3 regions of the Nitratidesulfovibrio sp. SRB-5 genome follow, and region 3 is predicted to be linked to each of the others. Evidence: predicted binding sites of a transcription regulator. Region 3 holds the regulator's gene; each other region holds the start of a gene.
What was found. The regulator sigma-54, encoded in region 3, starts transcription at its own class of promoters, with help from an activator protein. The targets are predictions, from matches to a motif close to CTGGCACGGNNNNTGCTT.

Region 1 (10,571 bases), on a different contig from region 3:
CCCCCCCTGCCGCATGCCCACCACAGCCGTACGCCACGCCACCCCCTGCCCTCGTGAGGGCGGGGCCTGCCCGGAGGATCCATGACCATCCATTCCCTTGCCGCCCTGGCCGTGGCCCTGTTCATCCTGGCCATCACACCCGGCCCCGGCGTGTTCGCCGTGCTGTCCGCCGCCCTGGGGCGCGGCCTGCCCACGGCGCTGGCCCTTACGGCGGGCATCATCTGCGGCGACATGGTCTTTCTGCTGCTGGCCATGGCCGGGCTGACCGTGCTGGCGGAAAGCATGGGCGAGCTGTTCCTGGTGGTGCGCCTTGGCGGCGCGGCCTACCTGATCTGGCTGGGCATCGGCCTGTGGCGCGGCGCGGCCACGGCCCGGCCCCACGCCGCGCCCGGAGAAGCGGCGTCGGAGAATCCTGCCCCCGGCGCGGGCTCCGCGTGCGACACCGCGCCTCTGGCCCCGCCAACACGATTGCGCCTGTTACGCCTGTTGCGCACCGCCTGCGGCGGCCTGGCCCTGACCCTCGGCAACCCCAAGGTCATCGTCTTCTACGTGGGTTTTCTGCCCACCTTCGTGGACATGCGCACACTGGACGCCACGGGAGCCGCGCTGGTGGCCGCCACCACGGTTGCCGTGGTGGGCTGCGTGCTGGGCGGCTACGCGGTGATGGCCGCGCGCGCCCGGCGCATGCTGTCCACCCCGCGCGCCACCCGGCTGCTGCATCGCGGCGCGGGCGCGGTAATGGTGGGCACGGGCGCGGCCATCGCCACCCGCTGACCCGGCCATCCGCGCCACCGCGCCATCCGGCATCCCGCCCGGCATTGTCACCGGGCCTTTCCCAACCCCGGCCCGTCCCCAGCGGTCTCCCGCCTTTCCGGCGCCCCCGGTTTTTACGCCGGGGGCGCTAAACCTTTGCGCCGTCACACCGAAAAGACCAGCGAACACCCTGTGCGCCCGGCCCTTCACGCGGTCATGGTTGGCGGCAGGAAACACAGGGGGCACCGGTGAACGCCGGGCGCCCGGTGGCAACAGGTGGCAGCAGGAACAGCAGGGGGCAGCGCCATGCACGCGCCGCACATTTCCGTGGTGGTGCCCAACCACAACTACGGACGCTTTCTCGACCGCTTCTTCGGCTCGCTGGCCGCGCAGACCTTTTCGCCCGACGCGGTGGAAGTGGTCTTCGTGGATGATGCCAGCAGCGACGATTCGGTCCAGCGTGCCCGCGGCTGGCAGGCCGACGGCCCGTGGGCGGCGTTTCGCGTGCTGGCCCTGCCACGCGTGGGCAGGCCCGGCCCGGTGCGCAACGCCGGGGCAAAGGCCGCGCGTGGCTCCTTCCTGCTGTTCTGCGACCCGGACGACTACCTGGCCCCGGACTTTCTGCGTCATACCCACGCTGCCCTGACGGAGCCCTGCGGGCCGGACGAGCAAACCCGCGCCCCCGGCCCCCTGCCCGGTCCGCACATCGCCTGCGTGGACTACATCGAGGAATCACCCGCCGGATCGCGGGTGGTGCGGGTGCCGGACTTTCATCCGGACCTGTTGCGCACCCAGAACCTGTTCCCCACCACGTCGCTGATGCGGCGCGAGGTGTGGCAGGCCAGCCGGGGCTTTCGCACCGCAACGACATACGAGGACTGGGACTTCTGGGTGCAGGCGGCCATGGCAGGGTTCGGCGTGGTGCGCGTGGCGCAGCCGCTGCTGCACTACGTTTTCCATGACGCCAACTACTCGCACGCGGCCCGCGCCGACGACGGCAGGGCCAAGGCGCGCATCGTGCGCGACAACCCATCCTTCTTCGAATCCGAGGTGCGGGCCTGGGCGCGCGCCCTGCTGTGCGGCGAGCCGTGGGCCGTCCCCTTCACGCGGGGGGTCATTCCCCGCGCCGCCGACATCCGCGCCCTGCGCGAACTGTTCATGGCCCGCATGGGCGCAGTGCGGGCGGGAGAGATTTTCTCCCGCGCGGGCCTGTAGCGGGCAATCCTCCTTCTTCCCTTGCCCCTTTCGTTCCGGCAAGGAATCCCACCGCCGCACGTCCACCTTCCCGACACAACGGACCAAATGAAAAGTCGGGAGGAGCGGCAGCCGTTATGTGAGCGCATACATCGCCCCGAAGGGCGCGAAGCGGGGCCGTTGGCGAGATCGCGAGTCCTACGGTCATTGTACGCAACGCGCGAACATTACGGATGCCGACAGCAACGTTGGGGGTGCGAGGGAAGGAACCCTTTGCGGCAGCCGTTAGGCGAGCGCGAAGGCCGACTCGAAAGACACAATGCGTGACCGTTCGGTCACCTCGCGAACCCACGGATATGGTGCATGACGCGCGAGTCTTACGGATGGCGACCGCAGAGCGAAAGGTTCCTTCCCCCGCGTTGTTTCCAGCGTTTCCCTTCCTACTCCAGATCGTACTTCTTCAGTTTGTTGTGCAGGGTGGCGCGGGTGATGCCCAGACGGCGCGCGGCCTCGCTCTTGTTGTCGCCGGTTTCGCGCAGGGTGGCGATGATGGCCCGGCGTTCCAGATCCTCCAGCGACAGCCCGGCATAGGGGGCCAGCCCGTCGCCGTCGGCGGTGGCGTTCCCCGCACCCGCCCCGGCGTTTGCACCGCTTCCGCTGTCTCCGCCGCTTCCGGCAGTCCCGTTCCCTCCGCCTCCGAAATGCAGCGGCAGTTCGCGCTCGGTCACGTAGTCGCCGGTGGCCAGAATCACGGCGCGCTCGATGGCGTTTTCCAGTTCGCGCACGTTGCCCGGCCAGTCGTGGCGCAGCAGCATATCCATGGCCTGCGGGGTGAACCCCTTGAGGTGCTTGCGGTTCTTTTCGGTGTACCGATCCAGGAAGAACGCGGCCAGCAGGGGCACGTCGCCCGCGCGCTCGCGCAGGGCGGGCACGTGCACGGCAATGACGTTGAGCCGGTAGTACAGGTCTTCCCTGAACCGCCCCGCCGCCGCCTCTTCGCGCAAGTCTCGGTTGGTGGCGGCAATGACCCGCACGTCCACGGTGAGCGGCGTGTCGCTGCCCACCCGCTGCACCTCGCCCTGTTGCAGGGCGCGCAGCAGTTTTGCCTGCAACGTCAGGGGCATTTCGCCTATCTCGTCCAGAAACAGGGTGCCGCCGTCGGCCTGCACGAAGCGCCCTTCGCGCCGCCGGTCGGCCCCGGTGAAGGCCCCGCGCTCGTGGCCGAACAGTTCCGATTCCAGCAGGGTTTCGGTCAGCGCGGCGCAGTTCACGGTGACCAGCGGACGGCTGCTCCGGTGACTGGCCGCGTGCAGGGCGCGGGCCACCAGTTCCTTGCCGGTGCCCGATTCGCCTGTAATGAGCACGGTGGCCTCGGACGGGGCCACCGTGGCGATCATCTCCACCAGTTCGTGCATGGGCGCGCTGCGACCGATGATGCCGTGCGGCGCGCCCGGCGCCCCCGCCCCACCCTGCGACGACAGCCGCTCGCGCAGTTCGCGGTTTTCGCTGGCCAGGCGGGTGTGATCCAGCGCCCGTTCCAAGGTGTGGCGCAGCACGTCGAAATCCAGCGGCTTGATCAGGTAGTCGTAGGCCCCGGTGCGCAGTGCCTCCACGGCGGTATCCACCGACGAGAAGGCCGTCATGATCAGCACGGGCGTGGCCGGGTTCCAGTCCAGGATGTGGTGCAGCGCCGCTATGCCGTCCATGCGGGCCATGCGCACGTCCATGAGCACGGCGTCCCAGGCGCGCTGGCGCACCTTGTCCACGGCGGAATCGCCGTCGTCGGCCTCTTCGGTGGCGTAGCCCCAGCCGCGCAACATGGTGCGCAGCATGGAGCGGTGCGCCGCGTCGTCGTCCACGATGAGGATGGTGGCGGTGCTCATGGCTTGTCATCCTTTGCGGGATTGCCGACCCGGGTTGAAGCTGCGCGCGCGCCGGATGTCGAGGACGCACCGGATGCGGAGGGCGCGGCGGGGGATGCCGCCGGGGCGGTGGCGGAAGCGGCATCATCCGCGCCGGGGCCTGCCGCGTCCTGCGCGTGCCCCTGCCCCGTCGCCTGCTCGGCGGGCAGCAGAAAGGTGATCTCCGTGCCCTGACCGAGGGCGGACCGCAGCGAAACCTCGCCGCCGTGAGCCTCCACGATCTTGTGCACGATGGCGAGGCCGAGGCCCGTGCCCTGACTTTTGGTGGTGAAATAGGGGTCGAAGATGGTGGCCAGATGCTCCGGCGCGATGCCGGTGCCCGTGTCGCGCACCGCAACCGCAATGCGGTTGCCCGGCGCGGCGGCAAGGCGCACGGACAGCTCCCCGCCGCTCGGCATGGCCTCCAGCGCGTTCAGGAACACATTGAGCAGCGCCTGCGAGAAGCGGTCCGGGTCCAGAAGCGCGCGGGGCAGGCTGCCGACCGCGCCGTCCTGCGCACCGGCCAGTGCATTGTCCGGGACACCTTCCGGGGCGCCGTCGGGCTCCACCCGCACGGTCACGCCCCGGTGGGCGGCGTCCTGCCGCACCAGCCGCAGCACGTGGTGCACCAGGAATCCGGCGTCCACCGGGCGGGGGGCGATGTCCGAGGGCCGGGCCAGCCCGATGAGGTCGGAGATGACCCGGTTCAGCCGTTCCACCTCCTGCACCATCACCCGCGCCGCCTCGCGGTCTTCGCTGCCCTCGTCGAAGCGGCTGCCGAAATAGGTGGCGTAGCCCTTGATGGAGCTGAGCGGGTTGCGCAGCTCGTGGGCCACCCCGGCGGCCAGGCTGCCGATGGCGGCCAGCTTTTCACGGCGGCGCACCTCGTCTTGCAGGCGGCGCACCTCGCGCAGGTCGCGCAGGATCAGGATGGCCCCGGCATCGGCGGCATCCCCGGCGGCAATGCGCACCCCGCGCACGCTCATGGGCACGGGCGGGCCGCCCACCACGGGGCAGTCCAGGGTCACCTCCGCCCCCAGGGACGGGGCGGCATCGGCGTCCCCGCCGTCCGGCGCACCGCCGGTCAACCGCCCGGCCAGCTCCGCCAGCGGGGCGGGCAGCACCGCTTCCGGCGCGGCCCCGGCGGGCACCGCACCGCCCAGACGCAACAGGTCGCGCGCCGCCGCGTTGCAGGTGGCCACGCGGCCCGCGCCGTCCAGCACCACCAGCCCGTCGGGCAGGCTGGTGACCACGTGCAGGGCGAAGGACTGGGCCTGCCGCACCAGCCGCCGCGAGGCGCGGGCATGGCGCGACCACAGCAGCGAAAGCACACCGGCCCCGCCCAGCAGGGCCAGAATGGACAGCATGACCAGGGTATGCTGGCGGTCGGACGCGCGGGCCGCATCGAAGGGGGCCGTGTCCAGCGCCACGATGATGACCGGGGGCGGGGCGTCGCGCTCGGCCAGCGTGTCGGCCTCCATCTCGCGGCGCAGCCAGCCGGGCATGGACCCCATGCCGGATTCCGGGCTGCGCATGCCGTGGCCCATCATGTGGCCGCCCATGCCCATATGGCGCGCCGTGGGCCGCAAGGGAATGAAGGTGCGGTACACCAGAAAGGCGCGCTGGCCGCCCGCCTCCATCAGCCGCCAGCCTACCTCGTCGCGGGGTTGCTGGCGCACGTCCCCCCCATCGCGCCCATCGCGCCCGTCGCGCCCGTCGCGCCCCAAAGGAGCGGGCGGCGGGGGCACGGCCAGGGCCTCCATGGTGGCCGGGTCGGCCAGGGAGCGGCCAACCCACTGCGGGTCGCTGTGGGCCAGCACCACGCCCTGCCTGTCGGTGACGGCGATGAACTGGATGTCCGGCTGGTCGGCCATTTCCTCCAGCAATATCTGCAAGCGCAGCTCGCCCCCGGTGCGCCCGCGCAGGCCGGTGCGCGCACCGGCCTCGAAGGCCCGGATCAGCGAAGCGCCCTTTTCGGACAGGATGCGGCGCATGGATTCCTGCTCGCCATCATGGTTCAGCACGGTAAGCACGGCCAGCACCAGGGCCAGGGCAACCGTGGCCCCGATGATCAGCCACGGCGAGGGCAGGCTTTCACCCCCGCCCCGACGGCCGCCGCGCCCGCCACGCCCGAACAGGCCAGATTGGCCCTCGCGTGCGGCAGGCGGGGCCGCGTCCGTGCTGTCCGTCCTGATCGTATTGCTTGCGTTGTCCTTCGGCATGGAAAGTTTCCTTGCGGTGCGCGGTACCCGCCGGGGGCGGGGTGTTCGAATCCGCGACACCTGTTCGATTTTCATACGCCATCCCGAGGGTAGCGTATAGTTTTTATACATCTGATCGGTTTTCGTGCAGGCCTTGCGGGGGCCTTCCGGGTGCGGAAAATGAAATTTCAACCTTCAATCACGGCATGTTACACGCATATTCCGCGCCTTGGCACGCCGGTTGCTTTTACCGGGGCAAGCAACAAGCGCACCAGCCCCGCACCACAGTACATGGCCACGCCATCCACGGCGGATGCAGCGAAGACGCCAGGCGGGGCGGCAACGAATCAACACAGGAGCACACATCATGAAGACCAAGCATCTCGTCCTCGGCACCGTCGCCCTCGCGGGCCTGCTCGCCATCACCGGCATCACCGACAGCGCCTTTGCCCGCATGGGCGGCATGGGCGGCATGGGCGGCCGCTGCGCCACCGGCGCGGTGTACAACTCCCTGACCCCGGAAAAGCAGGCCAAGTACGACGCCATATACAAGGAAGCGGACGCCCGCATCCAGCCGCTGAAGGACAAGGCCTGGGCCAAGCACACCGAACTGAACGCCCTGTCCGGCAACCCCAACACCAAGCCGGAAGCCATTTCCAAGCTGACGGGCGAACTGTCCGACCTGCGCACCCAGATCCGCAAGGAATACACCGCCCTTGACGAACGCCTGGAAAAGGAAGTGGGCGTCAACCCCGGTTATGGCCGCATGGGCCACATGGGCATGGGCGGCGGCATGATGGGTGGCCACGGCATGGGTCATGGTGGCATGGGTGGCGGCATGATGGGCGGCCAGGGCATGGGCCACGGCCCCATGCATGACGGCCAGACGCCCCAGTCCAACCAGTAGTCCGGATACGGATGAAATCTCCGGGGCGCACCTGCCAGCCTTCACAGAGGACTTCCCACCTCCGCGCCCCGCATGACTGAAACAGAGAGCCGCCGACATCACCGGATGTCGGTGGCTCTTTCCGTTTGGCGTGCCGCGCGTTCCCCGTCCCGCCCTGCCGCCATTCCGCCCTGCCGCCATCCCGCCCTGCCGCCATCCCGCCGTGCCCCTGCCGCCCGCCAGGCCCCGGCCCGTCTGGACGCAAGAGCGACCGCTCCACTCCGACCCGGCGCGGGGTTGATTTCTGGCATTCCAGCGCCTACAACCGTTCCGAATATCGAAAAATCATGCCTCACGACGGTACGGGTAGCGGGCCGCCCGCCCCCGCCGCCGCGCGACACAGCAGGAGCCTTTTCACCACACCGCACGACTCGCACCCACACCGCACCCGCCGGGACCACACCCGCGCGACGCCCAGGAGGAACCGCATGGAACAGCATCTTGATGCCCGCATCGTCGAGCGCGGCAAGGAATTCTTCAAGAGCATCAGCGGCGAGGCCCCGTCCATCTTCAACAAGGGCTTCTGGACCGGCAAGGTCATGGACTGGGCCATGCAGAACGAGGGCTTCAAGGTCCAGCTGTTCCGCTTCGTGGACGTCCTGCCCTACCTGAACACCTCCGAGGCGCTCACCCGCCACATCCGCGAATACTTTTCCGCCGACGGGGCGGACGTGCCCCCCGTGCTCAAGTGGGGCGCGGGTGCCGCCGGCTTCGGCGGGGCGTTCACCGGCATGCTCATGGGCAAGTTCATCCGGTCCAACATCGAAGGCATGGCCCGCACCTTCATCATCGGCGAAAACACCAAGGAAGCCATCAAGGGGCTGGCCAAGCTGCGCAAGGAAGGCTTTGCCTTCACCGTGGACCTCTTGGGCGAAGCCACGGTGAGCGAGGAAGAAGCCGACGCCTACCGCGACGGCTACCTGGAAGTGCTGGACGCCATCTCCAGGGAACACGCAAAGTGGGCCCCGCTGACCGATTCCACGGGCGGCACCTCCGGTCCCGGCGCGTCCCTGAGCGGGGGGGACTGGGGCCACACCCCCAAGGTGAACGTGTCCATCAAGCCTTCCGCCCTCTATTCGCAGGCCAAGCCCGGCGACGTGGAAGGGTCCGTGCAGGGCATCCTGTCGCGGATGGTGCCCATCTACCGCAAGATCGTGGAGATGGGCGGCTTTTTGTGCATCGACATGGAACAGCTGAAGTACCGCGAAATGACGCTGGAACTGTTCAAGCGGCTGCGCACCATGCCCGAATTCCGCGACTACCCGCACCTGTCCATCGTGCTTCAGGCCTACCTGCGCTGCACCGAACACGACCTGGACGAGCTGCTGGCCTGGGGCCGCGCCGAAAGGCTGCCCTTCGGCATCCGCCTGGTGAAGGGCGCGTACTGGGACTACGAAACGGTGATGGCCAAGCAGAACGGCTGGGAAATTCCCGTGTGGACCCGCAAGCCGGAATCGGACATCTGCTACGAAAAGCTGGCCCGCCGCATTCTTGAAAACAACGACCTCGTCTACTTCGCCTGCGCCTCGCACAACGTGCGCACCATTTCCACGGTGATGGAAACGGCCCGCGCGCTGAACGTGCCCGCCCACCGCTACGAATTCCAGGTGCTGTACGGCATGGCCGAACCGGTGCGAAAGGGCCTGAAGAACGTGGCCGGGCGCGTGCGCCTGTACTGCCCGTACGGCGAACTGATCCCCGGCATGGCCTACCTTGTCCGCCGCCTGCTGGAAAACACCGCCAACGAATCCTTCCTGCGCCAGAGCTTCGTGGACGGCGCGGAACTGGAACGGCTGCTGGAAAACCCGCAGGCCACGCTGGAGCGCGAACTGGCCGCCGCCCCGCCGCCGCGTTCCGCCCCGCCGGCTCAGCCCGGCCCCGACGGCCTGCCCCCGTTCGTCAACGAAAGCATGCTGGACCTGACCCTGCCCGCCAACCGCGCTGGCTTCGTGAACGCCATCGCGGAAGTGCGCGGCAAGGCGGGCGGGGTGATTCCGCTGTTCATCGGCGGCAAGGACGTGACCACCGACGACACCATCGCCTCCACCAACCCGGCCAAACCGGCGGAAGTCATCGCCCGGGTCTGCCAGGGCGGCAAGCCGGAAGTGGACGCCGCCATCGAGGCCGCCCAAAAGGCCTTCCCGGCCTGGCGCGACACATCCCCGGCGGACCGGGCCATGTTCCTGCACCGCGCGGCGGACATCGCCCGCCGCCGCATGTTCGAGCTGTCCGCCTGGCAGGTGCTGGAAGTGGGCAAGCAGTGGGACCAGGCCTTCCATGACGTGGGCGAGGGCATCGACTTCCTGGACTACTACGCCCACGAAATGCTGCGCCTGGGCACGCCGCGCCGCATGGGCCGCGCCCCCGGCGAACTGAACCACCTGTTCTACCAGCCCAAGGGCATTGCCGCGGTCATCGCGCCGTGGAACTTCCCCTTCGCCATCGCCATCGGCATGGCCGCCGCCGCCATCGTCACCGGCAACCCGGTGATCTTCAAACCGTCGTCCATTGCCTCGCGCATCGGGTACAACCTTACGGAAATCTTCCGCGAGGCGGGCCTGCCCGAGGGCGTGTTCAACTACGTGCCGGGCCGCAGCTCGGTCATGGGCGATTACCTGGTGGAACACCCGCAGGTGAGCATGATCTGCTTCACCGGCTCCATGGAAGTGGGCCTGCGCATTCAGGAAAAGGCGGCCAGGGTGCAGCCCGGCCAGATGCAGTGCAAGCGGGTCATCGCGGAAATGGGCGGCAAGAACGCCATCATCATCGACGACGACGCCGACCTCGACGAGGCCGTGCTGCAGGTGCTGAACTCCGCGTTCGGCTTCCAGGGGCAGAAGTGCTCGGCCTGCTCGCGGGTCATCGTGCTGGACCCCATCTACGACCGCTTCGTGGAGCGGCTCGTCAAGGCGGCGCAGGCCATCAAGATCGGCCCGTCGGAAGACCCGGCCAACTACATGGGGCCGGTGGCCGACGCATCGCTGCAAAAGAACATTCTGGAATACGTGAAGGTGGCCGAGCAGGAAGGCAAGGTGCTGGTGAAGCGCACCGACATTCCCGCAGAGGGCTGCTACGTGCCGCTGACCATCGTGGAAGGCATCAAACCGCATCATCGGATTGCACAGGAAGAAATCTTCGGCCCGGTGCTGGCCGTGATGCGCGCGGGGAACTTTGACGAGGCGCTGGCCATCGCCAACGGCACCCGCTTTGCCCTGACCGGCGGCGTGTTCTCGCGCAGCCCCGAAAACCTGACCAAGGCCCGCCGCGAATTCCGCGTGGGCAACCTGTACCTGAACCGCGGCTCCACCGGAGCCATGGTGGAACGCCAGCCCTTCGGCGGGTTCAAGATGTCGGGCGTCGGCTCCAAGACCGGCGGCCCCGACTACCTGTTGCAGTTCATGGACCCGCGCTGCGTGACCGAAAACACCATGCGCCGGGGCTTTGCCCCCATCGAGGAAGACGACGACTGGATCGGGTAGGGCCGACTCTGGCGGTTACGCCGACAAACCGGGGCGAACCGAAACGGACCAAAAGACAAGGGCCGCGCACTGCATGGTGCGCGGCCCGTTTTGTCTG
Region 2 (10,571 bases), 470 kb from region 3:
CGCCTTGTCGGCCAACATGTTGTTGGCGACCACGGTGCCTTGCAGCGCACCCTGGAATTCGATTTCCGTGCCCTGCGGCACGTACTTCTTCCACAGGCCGAGTTCCGCGTTGACGATGGCCTGGTACGAGATGGTGTCGTAAGGCTGGTAGCCCACCACGAATTTCTCGGCCATCGCGGTGGAGGCAAGGGACAGCGTGAGCAGGGTCAGGCCCGTGATGAAACGCCATGACGGTCTTAGCATCGTGTTTCTCCTGCGGTCCGGGTGCGGGTTGTGTTGATCTGGTTGCTCCGGCTCATCAAGGCGCTGCCGGTCGGGTTTCGTTCCATTGCCGGTACAACTCAGGGGTTCCCCCTGGTCAGAGCATGGTTCACGCGGGCGCCGTTCGTGCGGCGGGGGGGCTGACCCTGATGTGGCCAGAGCAAGTACGATACCAAAGCGAGTTGCAGCGCATTTCACGCACCCACCTTGTTCCCGTCAGGCACAATCATGGAAAACGCCTGCCCATCCGAGCCGGATCATGTTGCATTTTTGTACCAACCTTCCGATATCACACCAGCCAGCCACAACGGTACTCCTTTACTTTCAGGATATTACGCGAATACGTTACAACAGTGCAACCATGTTGCAAACATGCAACCATTCGCCCCGCCAAGCGCACCACTGCCAGACGCCTCCAAGCCACACGCGGCCTTGAAAAGAAAAGCCATCAATACAAGAGTATTGATGGCTATTGCGAAATCAACGGCGGAGCATGAGCGATCGATCACTCATCAAGACACGTCAGATTGGGAAAGCATGAACGTTCATTCCACGTCCCCGCAAGGCAGCCGGGCCGGACTACCGCCCGCCAGACGGCCTCATGCCGTCTCTCCCAGCACGCGCAACGCATTGCGGTACATCACCTTTTCCCGCACCTCTGCGGAAAGGGGCATGCTGGCGTAGATGTCCAGCGCGTCCGCCTGTTCGATGAACGGATGCGCGCTGGCGAACACCACCTTGTCGGGGATCAGGGTGTTCATGGCCTGCACGTAGGCATCGGCCATGGGCGCAAGCTCGTACTCCGAGCAGTCCATGTACACGTTGGCGTTGCGCAGGCAGGCGAAGATGGCCTCGTTCACGAAGGGATACCCGCCGTGGCTCATGACGATGCGCAGGTCCGGAAAGTCGCGGGCCACCACGTCCACGTGGCGCGGGTCGGTGTAGCCCATCACCGCGCCGGGCACCTGCGGCGGCGGGGCCGTGGTGACCACCACCGGGATGCCCAGATCGCAGCAGGCCGCGTACACCGGGTAGTAGCGCGCCTCGTCGGGCCGCAGGTGCGCCAGGTACGGGTCGATGGCGGCGCCGCGCATGCCCAGTTCCGCCACGGCGTGGCGCAGTTCGCGCACGGCGGCCATGCCCTTGTGCGGGTCCACCCCCCAGAAACCGGTGAACAGTTCCGGATACGCCCGCACGAAGGCCAGCACGCTCCCGTTGTTGGACGGGGAGCCGTAGGTGGTCTCGCTGTCGCGCCCGGTGATCACGCAGCGCGTGACGCCGCGCGCCGCCAGGCCCGCCACGATGTCCTCAAGGGGTTGGGGCTTGCGCCGTTCGAAGCCGATGGCCGCGCAGGCAGCCTTGAACATGTTGCTGGTGGCGATGCCGGTGATGGTTTCCGGCGTATTGGGCCGGAAGCGAAAGTCGATGACAGGCATGGGGACTCCTGAGGTAAGGGGTGTGCACCCCGAAAAGCAAGAGACATGCCGCCCCGGTCGTGCGGTGCAGCGGCGTGCCCCCGTGCCCCTTGCATCCCTGCACCCATGCCGCGTTCATGTTGAGCCATGTTGCATCAAGTTGCGCCATGTTGCGCCATGTTGCGCCCATGCATCATGCCGGACCCCCGCACAACCCCCTGTTTCCATTCATCCGATGCGGACATGTTACGGAAATGCAACATGACTGCACCTGCCGCCCGGCCAGGCCACGGCCCGCGCGCGTCCTTCTCCGGCGCGTCCACAGACACCAGCCAGCCCCAACCCACCGGCTGCATTGTTCATTTTTCTCCACCCCGCCATTCCGCACGCCCTTGCGCCGCCTTGGCACGGTCGGTGCATCATGAGCGGCAACGCTGACGGCGACACTGACGACGGCAACCATGCTGACGACGACGCCACCGGACAGGAGCGCAGCACACGCCCGTACGAAGACGCAGCCCCGTACCCCGCCTGCGCATGCATGGCCGTGGCGCCCGGCTTCAGCAAAGGATACCTGTTCTGCCACCGGTCGCCGTCCACCGCATGGGGACGGTCGATCGCGACAACATCAAACGGATCAGAGGTGAGCGAGATGCGCAATCCCGAATGCTGCGAGGTCATGACCCCGCACGAACAGCGCCTGTACGACAAGATGGAAGGCAAGGAGGACCGCTTCCGCGCCGGGCACCGGCGAGTGTTCACCATCCTCGAGTCCTTCGAGGGGCTGCGCCCGCGCATCGACGTGGAACGCGCACTGTACTTCACCCGGTCCATGCGCGTCACCGAGGGTCAGCCGCTGGTGTTGCGCTGGGCGAAAGCCATGCTGCACGTGGCCGAGAACATCACCGTGTACATCGACGACCACCAGCTGCTGGCGGGGCGCGCCGGCGCACAGGGGCGCTACGGCATCCTGTACCCGGAACTGGACGGCGACTTCCTGGGCCTTGCCATAGAGGATCTGCCCAAGCGCACCGAATCGCCCTTCACCATCACCCCGGAAGACGCCCGGGTGGTGGTGGAGGAAATCGCCCCCTACTGGAAGGGCCGCACCTACCACGAACACCTGAACATGGCCCTGCCCGCGGAAGTGCACAAGCTGACCTACGATGACTCCGACGGCCTGCATTCGCGGTTCATCGTCAACGAGACCTCGTCGTTCCGCTCGTCCATCCAATGGGTGCACGACTACGAGAAGGTGCTGCAAAAGGGCTTCGGCGGCCTGAAGCAGGAGGCGCTGGACAAACTGGCCGCCCTCGACCCGCTGAGCCCCGCCGACAACTGCGAGAAGCGCCCCTTCCTGGAAGCCGTGACCATCGTGTGCGACGCCATGGTCACCTGGGCCAGGCGTCATGCCGCCCTGGCCCGTGAAAAGGCGGCGGCGGAAAGCAGCCCCGCCCGCAAGGCCGAACTGCTGGCCATGGCCGACATCTGCCAACGCGTGCCCGAGCACCCTGCCCGCACCTTCCGCGAGGCCGTGCAGTCGCAGTGGTTCACCCAGATGTTCTCGCGCATCGAGCAGAAGACCGGCACCATCGTCTCCAACGGGCGCATGGACCAGTACTTCTACCCCTTCTACAAGAAGGACCTGGCCGAAGGCCGCCTGACCGAAGATTCCGCCCTCGAACTCATCGAGTGCATGTGGGTGGGCATGGCCCAGTTCATCGACCTGTACATCTCGCCCACCGGCGGCGCCTTCAACGAAGGCTACGCCCACTGGGAGGCGGTGACCGTGGGCGGCCAGACCCCCGACGGCAGTGACGCCACCAACGACCTGACCTATCTGTTCCTGAAGTCCAAGCGCGAATTCCCGCTGCACTACCCCGACCTTGCGGCGCGCATCCACTCGCGCGCGCCGGAACGCTACCTGTGGGAAGTGGCGGAAACCATCAAGGATGGCTCGGGCTTTCCCAAGCTGATCAACGACGAGGAAATCATCCCCCTCTACGTCTCCAAGGGGGCCACCTTCGAGGAAGCGTACGACTACGCCGTGTCGGGCTGCACCGAGGCGCGCATGCCCAACCGCGACACCTACACCTCGGGCGGCGCCTACATCAACTTCGCCGCCGCGCTGGAAATGGTGCTCTACAATGGCCGCATGAAGAAGTACGGCGAGGCCGACCTTGGCGAACACACCGGCGACCCGCGCGAATTCAAGACCTGGGACGACCTGTGGAACGCCTACGTGGCGCAGCACAAGCTGTTCCTGAAGACGGCCTTCATGCAGCAGCACATCATCAACAACCTGCGTGCCCGCCACTTCGCGCAGCCCATGGGCTCCACCCTGCACGACCTGTGCATGAAGCACTGCCTCGACCTGCACACCCCGCAGATTCCCGAGGGCATCAACCTCGGCTACTTCGAGTACATCGGCTACGGCACCGTGGTGGACTCGCTGGCGGCGCTGAAGAAGGTGGTCTTCGAAGACAAGACCCTGACCATGGCGGAAGTCATCGATGCCCTGGAATGCAACTTCGAGGGCAGGGAGGACGTGCGCCAGATGCTCCGCAACGCCCCCTGCTACGGCAACAACGACGACTACGCCGACACCATAGCCCGCGACATCGACCTGCTGTCCGTGGAATACGGCGCCCGCTACTCCAAAGACCTCGGCATGCACAACGACGTGCGCTACGTGCCCTTCACCTCGCACGTGCCGTTCGGCAAGGTGGTCAGCGCCACCCCCAACGGACGCAAGGCATGGACCCCGCTGTCCGACGGTTCGTCCGCCTCGCACGGGGCCGACGTCAACGGCCCCACGGCGGTGATGCTCTCCAACTTCCACTCCAAGAACTATGGCTACCGGGCGCGCGCGGCGCGCATGCTGAACATCAAGTTCACGCCCAAATGCCTGGAAGGCGACGACGGCACCCAGAAGCTGGTCTCGTTCATCCGCACCTTCTGCGACCTGAAGCTGTGGCACGTGCAGTTCAACGTCATCAACCGCGAAACCCTGCTGGCCGCCCAGCGCGACCCCGAGAAGTACCGCAACCTCATCGTGCGCATCGCGGGCTACAGCGCCTACTTCGTGGACCTGTCGCCCGACCTGCAGAACGACCTGATCGCCCGTACCGAACACGGCACCATGTAGTCCGGGGCGACGGCGGGCCGGACCCGCCGCGCCATGGGGCGCTCCTCCGAGCCTGCGGGAGGAGCGCCCCACAGGACATGCCGTTTCATGCCACACGCACGTTGCGACACGTAAACCCCGTATGACGGGTGCACCGGAACTCTCGCATGAACCCCACGGACGACACAAACGTCAACGGCATCGTCTTCAACATCCAGAAATACTCCGTCCACGATGGCCCGGGCATCCGCACCGTCGTCTTCCTGAAAGGGTGCCCGCTGCGGTGCGACTGGTGCTCCAATCCGGAATCGCAGGCCGCGCGCATTCAACTGGCCTACAACACAGGCCGGTGTCTCGGGCTTGCGCAATGCGTGCGCTGCGTGGAAATGTGCCTGTCCGGGGCCATATCGCGCGGGGAGGATGATCGCATCACCATCGACCGGGCCCTGTGCGCGGAATGCACGCGCGACTGCACCTCCGTCTGCCCGTCCAATGCCCTGATCACCTACGGGGTACGGCGCACGGTGCAGGAGGTACTGCGCACGGTGGAACAGGACAGCCTGTTCTATGCCCGATCCGGCGGCGGCATGACCCTTTCCGGCGGCGAACCCCTGATGCAGGGCGACTTTGCCCTGGCCCTGCTGCGCGAGGCGCGCAGGCGTCGCATCGGCACCGCCGTGGAAACCTGCGGCCACGTGCAGTGGGAAACCCTGGACGAGGCCTGCCGCCTGGCGCGCACCCTGCTCTTCGACCTGAAGCACGTGGACCCGGCCCGGCACGAGGCCGGAACCGGCGTGACCAACACGCTGATCCTGGAAAATTTCCTTCGGGTGATGGAACATCACCCAAAACTGCACGTGATGGTGCGCACCCCCGTCATACCCGGGTTCAACGACGACGAAGCGGCCATTTCAGCCATTCTCGACGTCCTTGCGCCATACCCTCACGTGGAATACAGCCTGCTTCCCTACCACCGGCTGGGCACCCAGAAGTACCACTTCCTGGGACGTGAAACGCCCATGGGCGAGGTGAAGCTGGACGAGGCGCGCATGTCGGGGCTGCTGCGCCTCGTGGCCGCCCGTCGGGGTAAGGGCTAGCCCCCCCCCGGCGGCGGCTCGGTGTCTTGCACGCCCGCGCGTCCTGCCGTACGGTTGCCCCAGCCCCATCCCGCCACGGTGTCCGCCACACGGCAATGGGGCACGCGGCGTCTTCCGTTCCCGCCCGCGCATCGCCGCATCCCGCCAGGGGGCCAAGGCCGCACCATGGAAAAGATACTCCAGCATTTCAAAAGCATCATCGACATCTTCAGCGACGGCATCTACATCTCGGACCGCGACGGCACCACCCTGCTGGTCAACCGGATGTACGAGCAGCTGACAGGCCTGCGCCAGCAGGACCTGCGCGGTCGCAATGTCACCACGCTGGTGGAGGAAGGGGTTTTCGACCGCATCGTCAACCCCGAGATCGTGCGTTCCAGACGCCCGTCCACCTCGGTGCAGAACGTGCGCGGCGAAAAGAAGATCATCCTGCGCGGCTACCCCGTGCTGGACGAGACGGGCGAGGTGTGCCTGGTGGTCACCTTCGCGCGGGACATCACCATGATCACCCAGTTCCGCGACCAGATCGCCCAGCAGAAACAGCTCATCGACGAATTTCACGAGCGTCTGGAAAGCATGATCCAGACCAGCGCATCGCCCACGCACCCCATTTTTTGCAGCGAGGCCATGCGGTCACTGGTGGCGCGGCTGCAACGGGTGGCGGGCACGGACGCCACGCTCCTGCTGCTGGGCGAGACCGGGGTCGGCAAGGACGTGCTGGCCCGCCTGGCGCACGAGCACAGCCCCCGCAGCGAACGCATGTTCCTGAAGGTGGACTGCGGCAGCATCGCCCCGAACCTCATCGAATCGGAACTGTTCGGGTACGTGCCGGGGGCTTTTTCCGGCGCCAACGCCAAGGGCAAGGCCGGTTATTTCGAGATGGCGGAAGGCGGCACCGTGTTTCTGGACGAGATAGGCGAACTGCCCCTGTCCATGCAGACCAAGCTGTTGCGCGTGCTGCAGGACCAGGAGGTAACCCGCGTGGGCGCCACCCAGCCGCGCAAGGTGGACGTGCGCATCATCGCCGCCACCAACCGCGACCTGGGCGACGACGTGCGCACCGGCAAGTTCCGCAGCGACCTGTTCTACCGACTGAGCGTGGCGGTGCTGCAAATCCCGCCGCTACGCGAACGGCGCGAGGACATCGCCCCCCTGGCCCGCCACTTTCTGGAGCGCTACGCATCCAAGTACCGAAGATCCATGGAAATTGCGGAATCAACACTGGACGCTCTGGAAAGCTATGGCTGGCCCGGCAACGTGCGCGAGATGCAGAACTTCATCCAGGGCATGGTGGTTACCGGAGACCGCCCCACCATCACCTGTGCCGACCTGCCCCCGCACATGGCCGAGGCCTGCCGCCCCGGCCAAGCCTACACCATGCCGGAGATGCAGGAACCGCGTGCACTGCGCGAAATCATGGATGAAATAGAGCGCGAAATCCTGGAGCGGGCCATCACCCGGCATGGCTCCGTGAACAAGGTGGCGCGCCTGTTCAAGGTCAGCCGCACAACCATCTTCCGGAAACTGCGCGAACAGTCCCCCGGCAGCGAACCCGATGGTCAGGATGAGACCGGCGGAACGGACGGGATCAACAAGGCTGGCGGGATCAACAAGACTGGCGAAGCTGGCAAGACTGGCTGATAATCCGCGCCGCAACCGGGACGCGGGAAGACGGCTGCCGAATGCCGAGGGCAACTGCCCGCCGGGCCGGCATCTTTCGCCCTTCCCCTGCCGTGCCGGAAGATGCCGGGCAGCGCCACAACCTCACTCGCAGGTGGACATGTCCTGCAGGTGGTAGCTGTTCTTGCCCGCCTGCTTGGCCACGTACATGGCCTTGTCGGCCTCTTCCAGCAGAACGCGCAGGGGGGCGGGGGCGCCGGGCAACGTTGCCCCCACGCTATGGGGGCTGCCGTCCGCAAGGCCATCCGCCCCGCCGCTTCCGCCACCAGTCCCGGCACCAGCATCTTCCGGGCGCATGGCAGCCTGACCGGCGTCCGTTCCATCGTCCGGCAGCCCTGCGGGGGCGTCCTCTTCCGACAATTCGGGATATCCGCCCGTCCTGCCCAGCGCGATGCCCACGCTGCATCCGACGCCAAGCCCTATCTGCGCCACCCCGGATACCACGCGCGCGGCCACGCCGCGGGCCACCTCGCAGGCCGTGTCGGCCTGCAAGACCAGGCACAGCACGAATTCGTCCCCGCCCAGACGCCCCACGACATCCGACGAGCGCACCGCGCCCTCCAGCACCCGGGCCGTGCGAAGCAGAACCGCATCTCCTTCGGCGTGGCCGTACTGGTCGTTGAGCTGCTTGAACCCGTCAAGATCGATGAACATGACGGCCAGCCGCAATGATGTGTCGTGGCGGCTGGTTTCCAGAAGGCGCCGGGCATGCCTCAGAAACAGCGCCCGTCCCGCCAGGCCGGTCAGGCCGTCGCGCAGGGCCATTTCCTCGCGCTCGCGGGCGGCGGCCAGTTCATCACCCACCTGGCGCAATTCGCGCACCATGGTGCGGCGGGCCGGTTCGTCCTCCGCCTGCGGCAGAAGGCACGAACGGGCAGCCAGTTCCACCTCCCTGACGAATCGGCGCGACAGCAGCCACGCCCCGGCAAACCCCATGACGATGCAGGCCCCGCCAATGCCCGCCAGGTGCAACAGATAATCGCGCATGGCTGCCTGCAACATGGCCACGGGCACTTGCACCACCGCGTGCCAGCCCCACCCCCCCACCGGAGCCACGGCAAAGCGCACGGGATCCCCCTCGCGATTGTCTGCTTCCATCACTTCGGAAGAGCGAAACATCTCGCGCAGGCGCGGCCCCACCACCTGCCCCACGGTCACCTCGGGCCGCAGCGTCCGGGCCAGGATGGTCCCCTGCCCGTCCACCAGTGTGGAGGCCCACCCCTCCGGCAGGCGTTCCTCCTCCAGCAGGCGGGCGTACGCCGCCACCCCGATGTACATGCGCAGCACGTACCGGTGCCCCCGGTCCACCTGCATCGGCACGCCCAGCGCCGTGACCGGCTGGAGCAGGATGCTGCCCTGAAACAGGTCGGACACCACGGGCCGGTCCTCGTCCAGGGCACGCCGGACGGACGCCAAGTCGCCCGTGGGCGGCAGCACAACGCCCAGCGGTTCCCACGTGTTGAAAACCTGGTTGCCGTCATGGCCCGCCAGCGCCAGCGACTGCACCTCGCGGTGCACGCTGCCCACGCCCTTGGCCTGGCGGTACAACTGGCCGATATCCATTCTTTCCGGATCCTGCGAGGCCGCCAGGGCGTGCAGCATGGCCGCCTTGGCCGACAGTTCCGCATCAACGGCCTGGGCCACGGCCAGCACCTGCCGCCGCAGTTCCGCGTCGGTCTTCTCCTGCTGTGCCCGCATGTGCTCGACCATGGCGAACACGGAAAACATGGTGGTGGGCAGGCCGGCGACCAGCGCGAGCAGCAACAGCCAGCCGCGCACCCCCATGGTGGGCGTGTTCCGATGACGCTCGAAGCTTGCCATGCCCCCTCCCTCGCCCCCCTGCATGCCGCCCGGCACGCGCCCGTACCGGTGTCCCCGTACCGGTGCGCGTGCCCCACCCGTCCCCCCGGACGCGGAACTGTAAAACCGCCGGGGGCGCAAACCGCGCGCGAATCCCCGTCACCCACGATAACCGCACCAACCCACGACAGGCAATCGCCATGACCGTGCCCGGCACACGCAAAACGCCCCGGCGACCATGGCCGCCGGGGCGTTGCAAACAATGGCATGCCGCGCCGAAACCGCGCGGCCGGGCATCCTAATCGGCCAGGTCGGCCTCTTCGTCCTCTTCCTCGTCGAAGGGAAAGGCGTCCTCGATCTCGGCCACGTACATTTCGGGGCCAAAGTCGTGCTGTTCCCACGCCTCGTACAAGTGTTCGGGAACATTCCGATGGATGCGCGTCACCTCGCGTTCGTCGTCGAGGGTCATCTCGATGACCAGCGTCCCCGTCCCTTCCGTCATGCCGTCGGTCTGGATGAAGTCAACGTCATGGATTTCAAGGCCATCGGGATCCGTCTGCGAGAGTTGTGACATGGAAGGCATACCTCCGGGCAATGCGTTTCGTTACGTATGGTTGGCGGCGGCACGGGCGGTGCGCCACATCTGGCGGCGTGGTGCGGATGTGGTCCGCCATGCGTTGTTGCCGCCGACTTTCCTGCGGATACACCCGGCGCACCCCGCTGGCAACACGCCATGCGCGTGTTTTTTGCGCAAAGCCGCCCGCCCGGCATCTTTGACCAGCCCGTACGCGTGCAGGCATTCTCATGGCGGGCGGCCTGCACACGCGGTAAACTGGTCCAACCCGGAACCCCCTACCCGCCGGAGGCCCCATGCCCACCTGTGTGCGTTGCGGAAAGTGCTGTGCCCTGCTGCACCTGATGACCGTGGACGCGGGCGACGTGGCCCGCTGGCGGCGCGAAGGGCGGGAAGACATCCTGTGCAGGGTGGGCGAAACCCGTGGCCCCGACGGCACGACCCACGAGGTCTGGCTTTCGCCCCGTGCCGACGGCGGGGGCAGCGGCGGCGGCGATGACGGCCACTGCCCGTGGCTGCGCCATACCCCGGACGGGCACGGCATCTGCTCCATCCACGAGACCAAGCCCACCCTCTGCCGCGACTATCCGGCAGGATGCGCCCAAGCCCGGCGCATC
Region 3 (10,571 bases):
CGCGCTGTGCGTGGCGCTGCTGTTGACCTTTTCCGCACCCGCCATGGCGGCGGACGCCAAGTCGGCCACGGAAGTGCGCCGCGACGTGCCCACCGCCGTCAAGTCCGACCGCATGCAGTACGACGCCAAGGGCCAGGTGGTTATCTTCGAGGGTGACGTGTACGTCCAGCGCCCCGACTTCGAGATGTGGGCCGAAAAGATTACCCTGCACCTGCGCAAGAAGGCGGCCAAGCCCGGCAAGGGCGGGGCGGGGCAGGGGGCGGATGCGTCCGGAGCGGCTGGCCAATCCGGTGCTGCGGGGATGTCCGGCATGGACGCGGGCGAGATCGACCGCATGGTGGCCGAACGCAAGGTGCGCATGAAGCGCGAAAACCGCACCGGCGAATGCGAAAAAGCCACCTACACCGTGGATAACGCCGTGCTGGTCATGGAAGGCAACCCCGTGCTGCACGAGGGCGAGAACAGCATCAGGGGCGACGTCATCACCTTCTACACCCGCGAAAACCGCAGTGAAGTGCGCGGCACCTCCACCAAGCGGGTTCAGGCGGTGTTCACCTCGTCCGGCGACGTGAACCCCCTTGGCGACAAGGATGCCAAGTCCGCTCCCAAGGACACCAAGGACACCAAGGACGCCAAGGGCGATGCCGCCACCGGGGGGGCTGCCCAGTGAGCTCGGTGCTGCGCGGAGAAGACCTGCACAAGCAGTTCGGCCAGCGCGAGGTGGTGCGCGGCGTGTCGCTGACGGTGACCCAGGGCGAAACCGTGGGTCTGCTGGGCCCCAACGGCGCGGGCAAGACCACCACATTCTACATGCTCATCGGCATCATCAAGCCGACTTCAGGCAGGGTAGAACTGGATGGCCGCGACATCGCCGACTGGCCCCTGCATGAACGGGCGAGGGTGGGGCTGAGCTACCTGCCGCAGGAAAGCTCGATCTTTCGCCGCCTTACCGTGCGCCAGAATCTTCAGATGATTCTCGAGCACACCGGGCTTTCCAAGGCGCAGCAGAAGGAACGGGGCGACATGCTGCTGGAGGACTTCGGCATCACCCACCTGGCCAATTCCGTGGCCATGCATCTTTCCGGCGGCGAGCGGAGGCGGCTGGAGATTGCCCGGTCCATGATCCGCGATCCCAAGTTCATCCTGCTGGACGAACCCTTCGCGGGCATCGACCCGCTGGCCGTGGACGACATCCAGCAACTCATCACCGGCCTGCGCAACCGGGGCATCGGGGTGCTTATCTCCGACCACAACGTGCGAGAAACCCTGCACATCTGCGACCGGGCCTACCTGGTGCACCAGGGCGAGGTGATTCTGGAAGGCACCCCCGAGCACATCGTGGAAAACCCTCGCGCGCGCGACGTGTATCTGGGCGAGGGCTTTTCGCTGTAGTCCGGGACATCGTGTCTGCCCGTCCGGGGCGCCCCGCCATGTGCGCCATATGCGCCATGTCCGGCGGCTCGGCTTTCATGTTCACGGCGCCTTCCGCATTGCGGGGGGCGCCGTGTCCGTTGTTGCCACCGCCCCTTTTCGGGGCCGTGGGCAGGGGGGCGTAAGGCGTCCGGGAGTATCGCGACGCATGGGCGCCAGCGGTTGCATACTTCTTGCCTCTGTGGCATGGTTTGCCTAACCTCTTGGGGAAGGGAACACATTTCCACAGTGGGCCGTTTCTTGCTTGTCGTCGCGCCTCGTATCGCGTCGTCATGTTCTTCGGCCTCAACGCAAGAATGCAGGATTACCGGGCCAGGCCTTCGGCCTCGGCGCGGAGTCATAGGGGTTGCCCACGCATGGCATTGGAACTCAGGCAACAGCTCAAGCTCACCCAGCAATTGGTGATGACGCCGCAACTGCAACAGGCCATCCGGCTGTTGCAGCTTTCGCGGCTGGAGCTTGTCGAGACGGTGCAGCAGGAAATGCTGGAAAACCCGTTTCTGGAAGAAGCCCAGGACGAGGGGCCCCAGGCAGAGGTGGCCGATCCGCGCGACGCAGCCGCCGAGGCCGCCGCAGATGTCGCCTATGACCGCGAGATCGCCCGCGATGCCGACTGGGAAGATTACCTCGGCGACTTCGCCAGCACCAGCCGCCAATCCACGGTGCGCGAATCGGAACTGCCGGAGGAAATGACCTCGTTCGAGGCGCGCTACGCCGCCAAGCCCTCGCTGGAAGGGCACCTGATGTGGCAGTTGCGCCTGTCCTCGCTGACCGAGCGCCAGAAGGACATCGGCGAGGTGATCATCGGCAACATCGCCTCGTCTGGCTACCTGCACGCAACGGTGGACGACATCGCCGAAATGGCGGGCGCTACCCCCGGCGAGGTGGACCCCGTGCTGCACGCCGTGCAGCGCTTCGACCCCGTGGGGGTGGCCGCGCGCACCGCGCAGGAATGCCTGCTGGTGCAGATAGAGATGCTGGGCTACACGCGCGACAAGGTGCTGGTGGAGCTTGTGCGCGACCACCTGGAAGACCTGGAGAAGCGCCGCTACAAGCCGCTGCTGCGCAAGTTCCGCCTGACCATGGAGGACCTGAAGGAGTACCTGGACCTCATCCAGACCCTGGACCCCATGCCCGGCGCCAGCTACGGCGGCGGCGATCCGCAGTTCGTCAGCCCCGACGTGTACGTCTACAAGTACGACAACGACTTCATCATCATGCTCAACGAGGACGGCCTGCCGCACCTGCAACTGAGCACCATGTACGAGCGGTCCGCCGCGGCGGCCGCGTCTGCGGGCGAGCGCGAATATTTCCAGGAAAAGATGCGTTCCGCCTCCTGGCTCATCAAGAGCCTGTACCAGCGCCAGCGCACGCTGTACAAGGTTGTGGAATCCATCGTGAAGTACCAGCGCGGCTTTTTCGAGGACGGCGTTTCGCGCCTGAAGCCGCTCATCCTGAAGGACATCGCCGACGACATCGGCATGCACGAATCCACCGTCAGCCGCATCACCACCAGCAAGTACGTGGCCACGCCGCACGGCATCATGGAGTTGAAGTTCTTCTTCAACAGCGCGCTGGAACTGGACGACGGCAGCCAGGTGGGTTCCGAGAGCGTCAAGGCGCTGATCAAGAAGCTGATTGCCGACGAAGACCCGCGCGAGCCGCTGAGCGACGAGCGCATCGGTGAAATTTTGAAGGATCAGCTCAAAGTCAATATTGCCCGCAGGACCGTTGCGAAGTATCGTACTGCCATGGACATTCCCTCCTCTTCCAAGCGGAAGGAACTGTTCTGACGGCAAGAGCCCCGTGCCGCAACCGGCGCAGGGCGGCATCCGTCTCCGGCGGCGCACCCGGCAGCAGCACCCAGCGTGCGGGCCGCGCGCCGCATTCCCCCTCTCACCACAGGAGGAGCGTATGAACATCGCCTTCACCTTCAAGAACTTCGAACCCTCCGACCACCTGAAGAAGTACGCCCGCCGCCGTCTTGAAAAGCTTGGCCGGTTCGTCGGCAAGTCCGCCCTGGAAATGCAGGTGAACCTTTCCGTCGACAAGTTCCGCCACAAGGCGGAAGTGCAGATGGCCGGCGACGGTTTTACCTTCTCCGCCGTCGAACAGTCCGAAGACATGTACGCCACCATCGACCTGGTGCTTGAAAAGCTGGAATCGCAGCTGCGCAAGCAGGTCGAAAAGCTGAAGGACCGCCGCCGTTCCGTGCAGTCCGACAAGCTGGGCAAGGGCATCGACGTGTTTACCTTCGGCACCGTGGGCGAAGGCGAGGAACGGACCATCACCGGCACCGACCACTTCGCCCCCAAGCCCATGCACGTGGACGAAGCTGCCATGCAGCTCGACCAGGGCGACAACGAGTTCCTGGTGTTCCTGAACGCCGAGGTGGAACGCGTCAACATCATCTACCGGCGTCGCAACGGCGATTTCGGTCTTATCGATCCGGTCGTCTAGGCGCCATACATGAGGCTTTCGGAGTATCTTCACGATGATCTGATCCTGCCCGAGCTCTCCGCCGGCACCAAGAAAGAGGTGCTGGCGGAACTCGTGCAGGCCGTGGTACGGCGGCATCCCGAAGTGGATGCCGCCGTTGCGCTGGGCGTGCTGCACGACCGCGAATCGCTGGGCACCACCGGCATAGGCGACGGCGTGGCCATTCCCCACGGCAAGCTGGCCAACATCAGCGACATCGTGGTGATCGTGGGCCGCAGCGTGCCGGGCATCGACTTCGATGCGCTGGACATGAAGCCCTGCCACCTTTTTTTCCTGGTGCTGGCCCCGGAACAGGTGGCGGGCATGCACCTGCGCATTCTGGCCCACATCTCGCGCCTGCTGAAGGATCCGCAGTTTCGCCGCGCCATGATCGAGGCGCAGGACGGCGAGGCCTTCCGGGCGATCATGCGAACCACCTGAGACCAGTGCCCGTCGTGCCCGTTGTGGTCACCGCGGTCGTCACGGCCTGTCCGGGGGGCATGCCATGAATGACGTTGCGGGCAGGCCGTGGATGGCGCCGTGGGCTGTCGTCACGCCGTAACGCGCGTCCTCTACATGTAGCCGCCACGCGCAGCACCTGACGCGTCCTGCAACGGCATTCGGCGCAGCGCCGCCAGAGGAACCAGCCATGCCAAGCAAGGCCACGCCGCCCGACACAGCATTCGCCCCGGCGGATTCGCCCGGTGCGCCGGGCACATCCGGGGCAACCCCGGCATCCCCGGGATCCGGTCCGGCACCCGTCCCGGGCCATGCCCCCGAAGGCACGGCCCACGCGCCGCTCGGCAGGGGCGCCGATGCGGGCAGCCCGGTGGCCGCCGCCGACTTTCCCGTCATCATCGTCACCGGGTTGTCCGGCGCGGGCAAAAGCACGGTTCTCAACGTGCTGGAAGACCTGCGCTACTTTACCGTGGACGGCCTGCCCGCCAGCCTTGCCCCGCAGATGGTCACCATCCTGAATCGCGAGGCGCTGTCCCACTACCAGGGCCTGGTGCTGGGCATGGATCTGCGCGAAAGCAATTTCGTGCGCAATCTGGAAAAGTCCCTGGAGCGGTTGCAGGGCATGGGCGTGCGCCCCGCGGTGGTGTTCATAGAGGCCAACCCCGCCGTGCTCAACCGGCGCTACGCCACCACCCGCCGCCCGCACCCGCTGGAAAGCGAGGGCATGGGGCTGGAACAGGCCCTGGAGCAGGAGCGCCTGCGCCTTGCGCCGGTGCGCGAAACCGCCGACCTCGTGGTGGACACCTCCAGCTATTCCATCCACGACCTGCGCCGGGTCATCCAGAAGAAGTGGAGCTCCATCCAGGGGCGCATTCGCTCGTTGCGCATCAACATCGTCACCTTCGGGTTCAAGTACGGCGTGCCCGCCGACGCGGATCTGGTCTTCGACCTGCGTTTTCTGCCCAACCCCTATTTCGTGCCCGACCTGCGCCCATTGTCCGGCCTGGACGAGCCGGTGGCCAAGTACGTGCTGGAAGCGGGCCATGGCGATACCTTTCTGACGAACCTTCTGAAATTTTTGCATTTTCTTCTGCCTCAGTACGAGACGGAAGGGCGCTACCGCCTGACCATCGCCATTGGCTGTACCGGCGGGCGGCACCGCTCGGTCTCGGTGGCAGAGGCCCTGCTTCGCGCCTTGAAAAAATCTGATTATGCCGTATCGATAGAGCACCGCCACATGGAACTGGGCTGAACGAACGGATACGCCTTCATCGTCGGTGGCCTGTCGCCACCGCTTGCGACCGACAGCCGCTGCCAGTGACCGGCAGGGCCGCCGTAACCGGCAAAGCACGACGAGGACGGACGGCATCCGATTCTTGCAGCCATCCATGCGGCATTGTCACGGGGCACCGTGGCGCGGCGAACCGGAATTTCACCGGACGGCATGCCGTCCCCCGCACCTTGCTTCAACCACACCAGGCACGGCCTGGACGCACCAGCATGTCCACCACAGAACAGCATCAGGCAGGGCAGTCCCGCAAGGGGCAAGGAAACGTTGCGAAGGGCAACGGCAGCAAGCCCGACGACGGCCAGGCCGCCCCGGAATCGCGCATCGGCGTCATTCTGGTGACCCACGCCGACTACGGCGCGGCATTGCTGCGTGCCGCCGAATTCATTCTTGGCCCGGTGCAGGACTGCGCCTCCATCAGCGTGGACGTCTCGCTGGAAGTGGACGAAACGGTAAAGCGCCTGAACGAGGCGGTGAAGCGCCTGGATACCGGGCGCGGGGTGATGATCCTTACCGACATGTTCGGCGGCACCCCCACCAACCTCAGCCTGGCCCTGCTGGGCAAGGGCAACGTGGAAGTGCTGACCGGCGTAAACCTGCCCATGCTGCTCAAGGTGTTCGGCGGGCGCGACGGCGACTTGGCCGCCCTTTCACGCGATGCGCGCGACGCTGGCACCAAGGGCATCGTCGCGGCGGGCGAACTGCTGCGCAGCCGGGTCAAGAACGGGTAGGGCCATGCTCTGGTTCCGCATAGACAACCGTCTGGTGCACGGCCAGATCATCGAGGCGTGGCTGCCCTATACCGGCGCGCGACGCCTGCTGGTGGCCAACGACGCACTGGCGGCGGACGACCTGCAACAGCAGATCGTCTCGCTGGCCATTCCCGGTCGGGTGGAGGTGCACTTCCTGCGGGTGGACGCCCTGGCCCAGTACTGTACCGGGCGCACCGACGACGGGCACGACACGCTCGTGCTCTTCGCCACGTGCGCCGACGCCCGCCGCGCCTTCGACGCAGGCGTGGGCATGAGCACCCTGAACATCGGCAACCTGCACTACACCCCCGGCAAGAAACAGCTGTGCGCGCATGTTTCCGTTTCCGACGATGACGAAGCCTGTCTGCGCTTCTTCAACCGCCATTCCGTGGCCCTGGACTTTCGCTGCGTGCCCAACGAACCGGTGCAGATAAAGGGATGGTCATGACGGATTTTCTGCCCGTGCTCACCCTGGCGCTGCCCATCGCTTTTTTTTTGCCGTTTTTTCGCTGCTGCGCTTTTCGCTGAACCTGGGCTTTCTGGAACGCCCGCTCGCCATCGGCTTTCTGTGGGCCGTCATGACCGGCGAGTGGGGGCTTTCCATGCACATCGCCATCTTTCTTGAGCTGTTCTGGCTCGACCTGTTTCCCGCCGGCACCTACATTCCCCCCAATTCCATCATTTCCCTGTTGCTGGCCCTGAGCGTTGCCGGGCACTTCGGCCTGGAATCCGCCGGGCAGCTGGCCATTCCCGTATTGCTCACGCTGCCCGCCGCCCTTGCCGGCGCGCACGTGGAATACCTGCACCGCCGCTGGCGCAACCAGCAGTACACCGACCTGCTGCACTGGGGCAGGGTGGCGGAACACCCCGGCAAGGGCGATTCGCCCTTGTGGCGCATCATGGTGCGCTCGCTGGGCGAACTGTTTGCCCTGAACCTGGGCCTGTTTTGCGTGTGCCTGCTTGTGCTTGTGGGAACTATCGAGTTGATGTCCAACTATATCGGGCATCTTCCCGCCGTGCCCGGCATTGCCTGGGGCCACGTGTGGTTCGTGGGCGCCATGGGCGGCATGCTGGCGCTGCGCCTGCGCCGGGCCTACGTGGCCTTCGCGCTGGCCTTGCTGGCGGCGTCGGCGGCTTCATTCATCTGATTCGAATTCGTCACCGGAAATTGACCGTGCCGGGGGTGGGGGTACTTGGCAGCCGGGAATGTTTGTGCTATTTGGCACAAACAATTTCGCAGCAGCATGCGAGCTACTCGCAGCACCAAACCCCAATGCCACATGCAACGGAGGAAAACCGACATGGCAGCTCTTGTTCTTGGTCACATGAACCCCGATACCGACTCCATCATCGCCGCCATCGGCGTTGCCGACCTGATGACCAAGCGCGGCATTGAAGCCAAGGCCGTCGCTCAGGGTGCCTGCACCCCCGAAACCGAATTCGTTCTCGGCAAGTTCGGCCTGAAGGCCCCCGAAGTGGTGACCTCCGTGGCTGGCCAGAAGCTCATCCTGGTTGACACCACCGAGCGCGCGCAGCTGCCCGCCGACCTGTCCGACGCCGAAATCCTGGGCGTGGTCGACCACCACAAGCTGGGCGACGTGACCACCTCCAACCCGCTGGAAATGTGGGTGTGGCCGGTGGGCTGCTCCTGTACCGTCATCAAGGCGATGTACGACTTCTACGGCATCGAAGTGCCCAAGGCCATCGCCGGCGGCCTGCTGTGCGCCATCCTGTCCGACACCGTCATGTTCAAGTCCGTCACCTGCACCCCCGAAGACAAGAAGGCTGTCGAAGCCCTTGCCAAGATCGCGGGCGTGGCCGACGTGATGGCCCTGGGCATGGAAATGTTCAAGGTGAAGTCCGCCGTTGAAGGCGCGTCCATGAAGGACCTGGTCTTCCGCGACTACAAGGACTTCGACATGGGCGGCAAGAAGGTCGGCATCGGCCAGCTGGAAGTGGTGGACCTGTCCATCCTCGAGCCCGTGAAGGCCGGCCTGTACGAAGAAATCACCAAGGTGAAGGGCGAAGGCCGTCACTCGGTGTTCCTGCTGCTGACCGACATCATGAAGGAAGGTTCCGAAATGCTGATCGTTTCGGACGACGCCGCCGTGGTCGAAAAGGCGTTCGGCGTGAAGGCCGAAGGCAAGTCCGTGTGGCTCGACGGCGTGATGAGCCGCAAGAAGCAGGTTGTGCCCAACTTCGAAAAGGCCTTCAAGGGCTAGTCGAAGCGGTCATCCAACCGACGCAGACTGACGCATACGGGGCCCGGCGGCATATGTCGCCGGGCCTTTTGCATTTTCTGGGAGGGGGAGAAGGGAGGGCACGGCGACAGCCCACTGCGTGCCCGGACGCCAGAACGGATCAGACCACCCGGTCGGCAATGCCTGCCCGCACGGTCCAACCTGTCCGGACGGTCCAATCTGTCCGGACGGCGCGACTTGGCCAGGCAGAACGGCCCGCCCGTTCAGTCGGTCGCCGTGCCGGCATGTTCATCCAGCCGGGCAAGGGCCATGCTGCGCAGTTCACGCAGGTGTGCGCCGGAGGCTGCCCCCTTGTTGCAAAGCTCCGGCGGCAGCTTGACGGCAAGCAGCACGGCAAGCTCGGCCTCGGTGCGCTGGCGCAATGTTTCCAGCCGGGTCAGGCAGGCTGCGGGGATGTGGGGCGGATCATACGGGGCCAGCGGGTCAGCGGGGGCGGCAGCGGCAGGCCAGCCCCCAGCGGCAGCCGTATCGGCGTCCGGTGAGAAGGCGAGGGCAGGAGCGGTACCTTCCGGCTGTCGCAACGCGCAGTCCGGGCCGGTCCCCATGCCCTTGCCGGTGCCGTCGGCCAGCACCAGCAATCGCATGGCGGGCAGCAGCCCGCGTGTGTGCAATGCCAGCAACAGGTCCACCCGCGTGCCGGGGCGCAGTTCCGCATGTCGGGCCAGGCGCATGTGCAGCCGGGCCGCCGCTTCGCCCGCCTCGATGAACCGGGTGGGCATGCATAGCCGCAAGCCAAGTGCACGCGCCAGCGGCGCGCCGCGATCCTCGTGTCCGTAGTGGTGGGGCAGCACGTCCGTGGCCGTGGTCACCTTGCCGAGGTCATGGCACAGGGCCATCCAGGTCACCAGTTCAGGCGGGGGCTGCTGCGCGGGGCGGGCATGCGCGCCCGTGCTATCTGTCATGGTGGAGCCTGTGGGCGCTGGCCCGCCATCTCCGGCGCCGGACGCATACCCGGCCAGCGCGGCGGCCATGTCCATGACCCGCGCCACGTGAGCCAGCACAGACCCGCTGTGGTAACGCGCGGGTCCGGCGGGCACTTCATGGGCCCCGGCCAGTTCGGCGAGCCATGGCGGCAGGCAGCCGCCCGCGTGCAGCACCTTCAGGTAGCGGCCGGGGCAGGGGGCGGCCAGGGCCTTCAGGGTTTCGCGGCACACCTGCTCGGCGGGCAGGTCGGCCAGCGCACCGCCTTGCGCCACGGCGCGCATCTGTTCCAGCGTTTGCGGATGCACCGAAAAATCGGGAAACTGCGCGGCAAAGCGCGCGGCACGAAAGGCCCGCACCGGGCTGTCGGCCAGCGCCGTGGGCGATGCCGGGCGCAGCACGCGGTCCGCAAGGTCGCGCAGCGCCAGCGGATGGGCATGCAGCATGCCCGCTTCGCCCAGCGCCAGGGCATTGATGGTGAAGTCGCGGGCGGCCAGGTCTTCATCCAGCGTGCCGCGCAAGGGCATATGCTCCACGCCGTCCAGCAGGTACACGTCAACGTCGCGGCCAACCTTGCGGGCACCGGGGTTCTGCCGTACAAAACACGCCGCATCACCTTCAAAGGCCACGTCATGGTCGTGTATCGGCCTGCCCAGCAGCAGGTCGCGCACGGCTCCGCCCACGAGGTACGTCTTCATGGGGATGAGCCTAGCCGATTTCAGCCCGGACGGAAATGCGTCCGGGTTCGCAATGCCCCACCCCCCGTGGAAAATTCCCGGCATGCCCGGAAAAGCCATGCCCGGGGAAGCCATGCCCAAAGGTGTCATGTCCAAAGAAGCCATGCCCAAAGAAGCCATGCCCAGAGGTGCCATGTCCGGCAGCACGGCCCACCGCAGCAACGCCGCCTCGCAGGCTGCCGCCAACCGGGCGGAGTGGCGCACCCCTGTTGTACATCTGTTGCACGAAGGGCTGCCGCAGCCG

Region 1: the regulator sigma-54 is predicted to act here: its motif matches at 6,279-6,296, upstream of K6142_RS14495 (periplasmic heavy metal sensor).
Region 2: the regulator sigma-54 is predicted to act here: its motif matches at 2,079-2,096, upstream of K6142_RS05075 (glycyl radical protein).

The regions. Positions count from the first base shown of each region.
Region 1 covers NZ_JAIOTY010000003.1:95,181-105,751, forward strand. Annotated here, with positions in the region: gene K6142_RS14475 (LysE family translocator) at 82-774, shown strand; gene K6142_RS14480 (glycosyltransferase family 2 protein) at 1,060-1,968, shown strand; gene K6142_RS14485 (sigma-54-dependent transcriptional regulator) at 2,388-3,830, opposite strand; gene K6142_RS14490 (ATP-binding protein) at 3,827-6,070, opposite strand; gene K6142_RS14495 (periplasmic heavy metal sensor) at 6,417-6,956, shown strand; gene pruA (L-glutamate gamma-semialdehyde dehydrogenase) at 7,424-10,474, shown strand.
Region 2 covers NZ_JAIOTY010000001.1:1,267,345-1,277,915, reverse strand. Annotated here, with positions in the region: gene K6142_RS05085 (ABC transporter substrate-binding protein) at 1-243, opposite strand, end outside; gene K6142_RS05080 (amidohydrolase family protein) at 861-1,697, opposite strand; gene K6142_RS05075 (glycyl radical protein) at 2,329-4,824, shown strand; gene K6142_RS05070 (glycyl-radical enzyme activating protein) at 4,971-5,900, shown strand; gene K6142_RS05065 (sigma-54 interaction domain-containing protein) at 6,066-7,541, shown strand; gene K6142_RS05060 (sensor domain-containing diguanylate cyclase) at 7,665-9,401, opposite strand; gene K6142_RS05055 (hypothetical protein) at 9,679-9,954, opposite strand; gene K6142_RS05050 (YkgJ family cysteine cluster protein) at 10,251-10,571, shown strand, end outside.
Region 3 covers NZ_JAIOTY010000001.1:1,739,325-1,749,895, reverse strand. Annotated here, with positions in the region: gene K6142_RS07170 (LptA/OstA family protein) at 1-670, shown strand, start outside; gene lptB (LPS export ABC transporter ATP-binding protein) at 667-1,392, shown strand; gene rpoN (RNA polymerase factor sigma-54) at 1,788-3,224, shown strand; gene hpf (ribosome hibernation-promoting factor, HPF/YfiA family) at 3,346-3,891, shown strand; gene K6142_RS07150 (PTS sugar transporter subunit IIA) at 3,901-4,350, shown strand; gene rapZ (RNase adapter RapZ) at 4,739-5,620, shown strand; gene K6142_RS07140 (PTS sugar transporter subunit IIA) at 5,869-6,387, shown strand; gene K6142_RS07135 (PTS sugar transporter subunit IIB) at 6,392-6,856, shown strand; gene K6142_RS07130 (hypothetical protein) at 7,011-7,556, shown strand; gene K6142_RS07125 (manganese-dependent inorganic pyrophosphatase) at 7,710-8,630, shown strand; gene K6142_RS07120 (HD domain-containing protein) at 8,873-10,288, opposite strand; gene K6142_RS07115 (biotin--[acetyl-CoA-carboxylase] ligase) at 10,461-10,571, shown strand, end outside.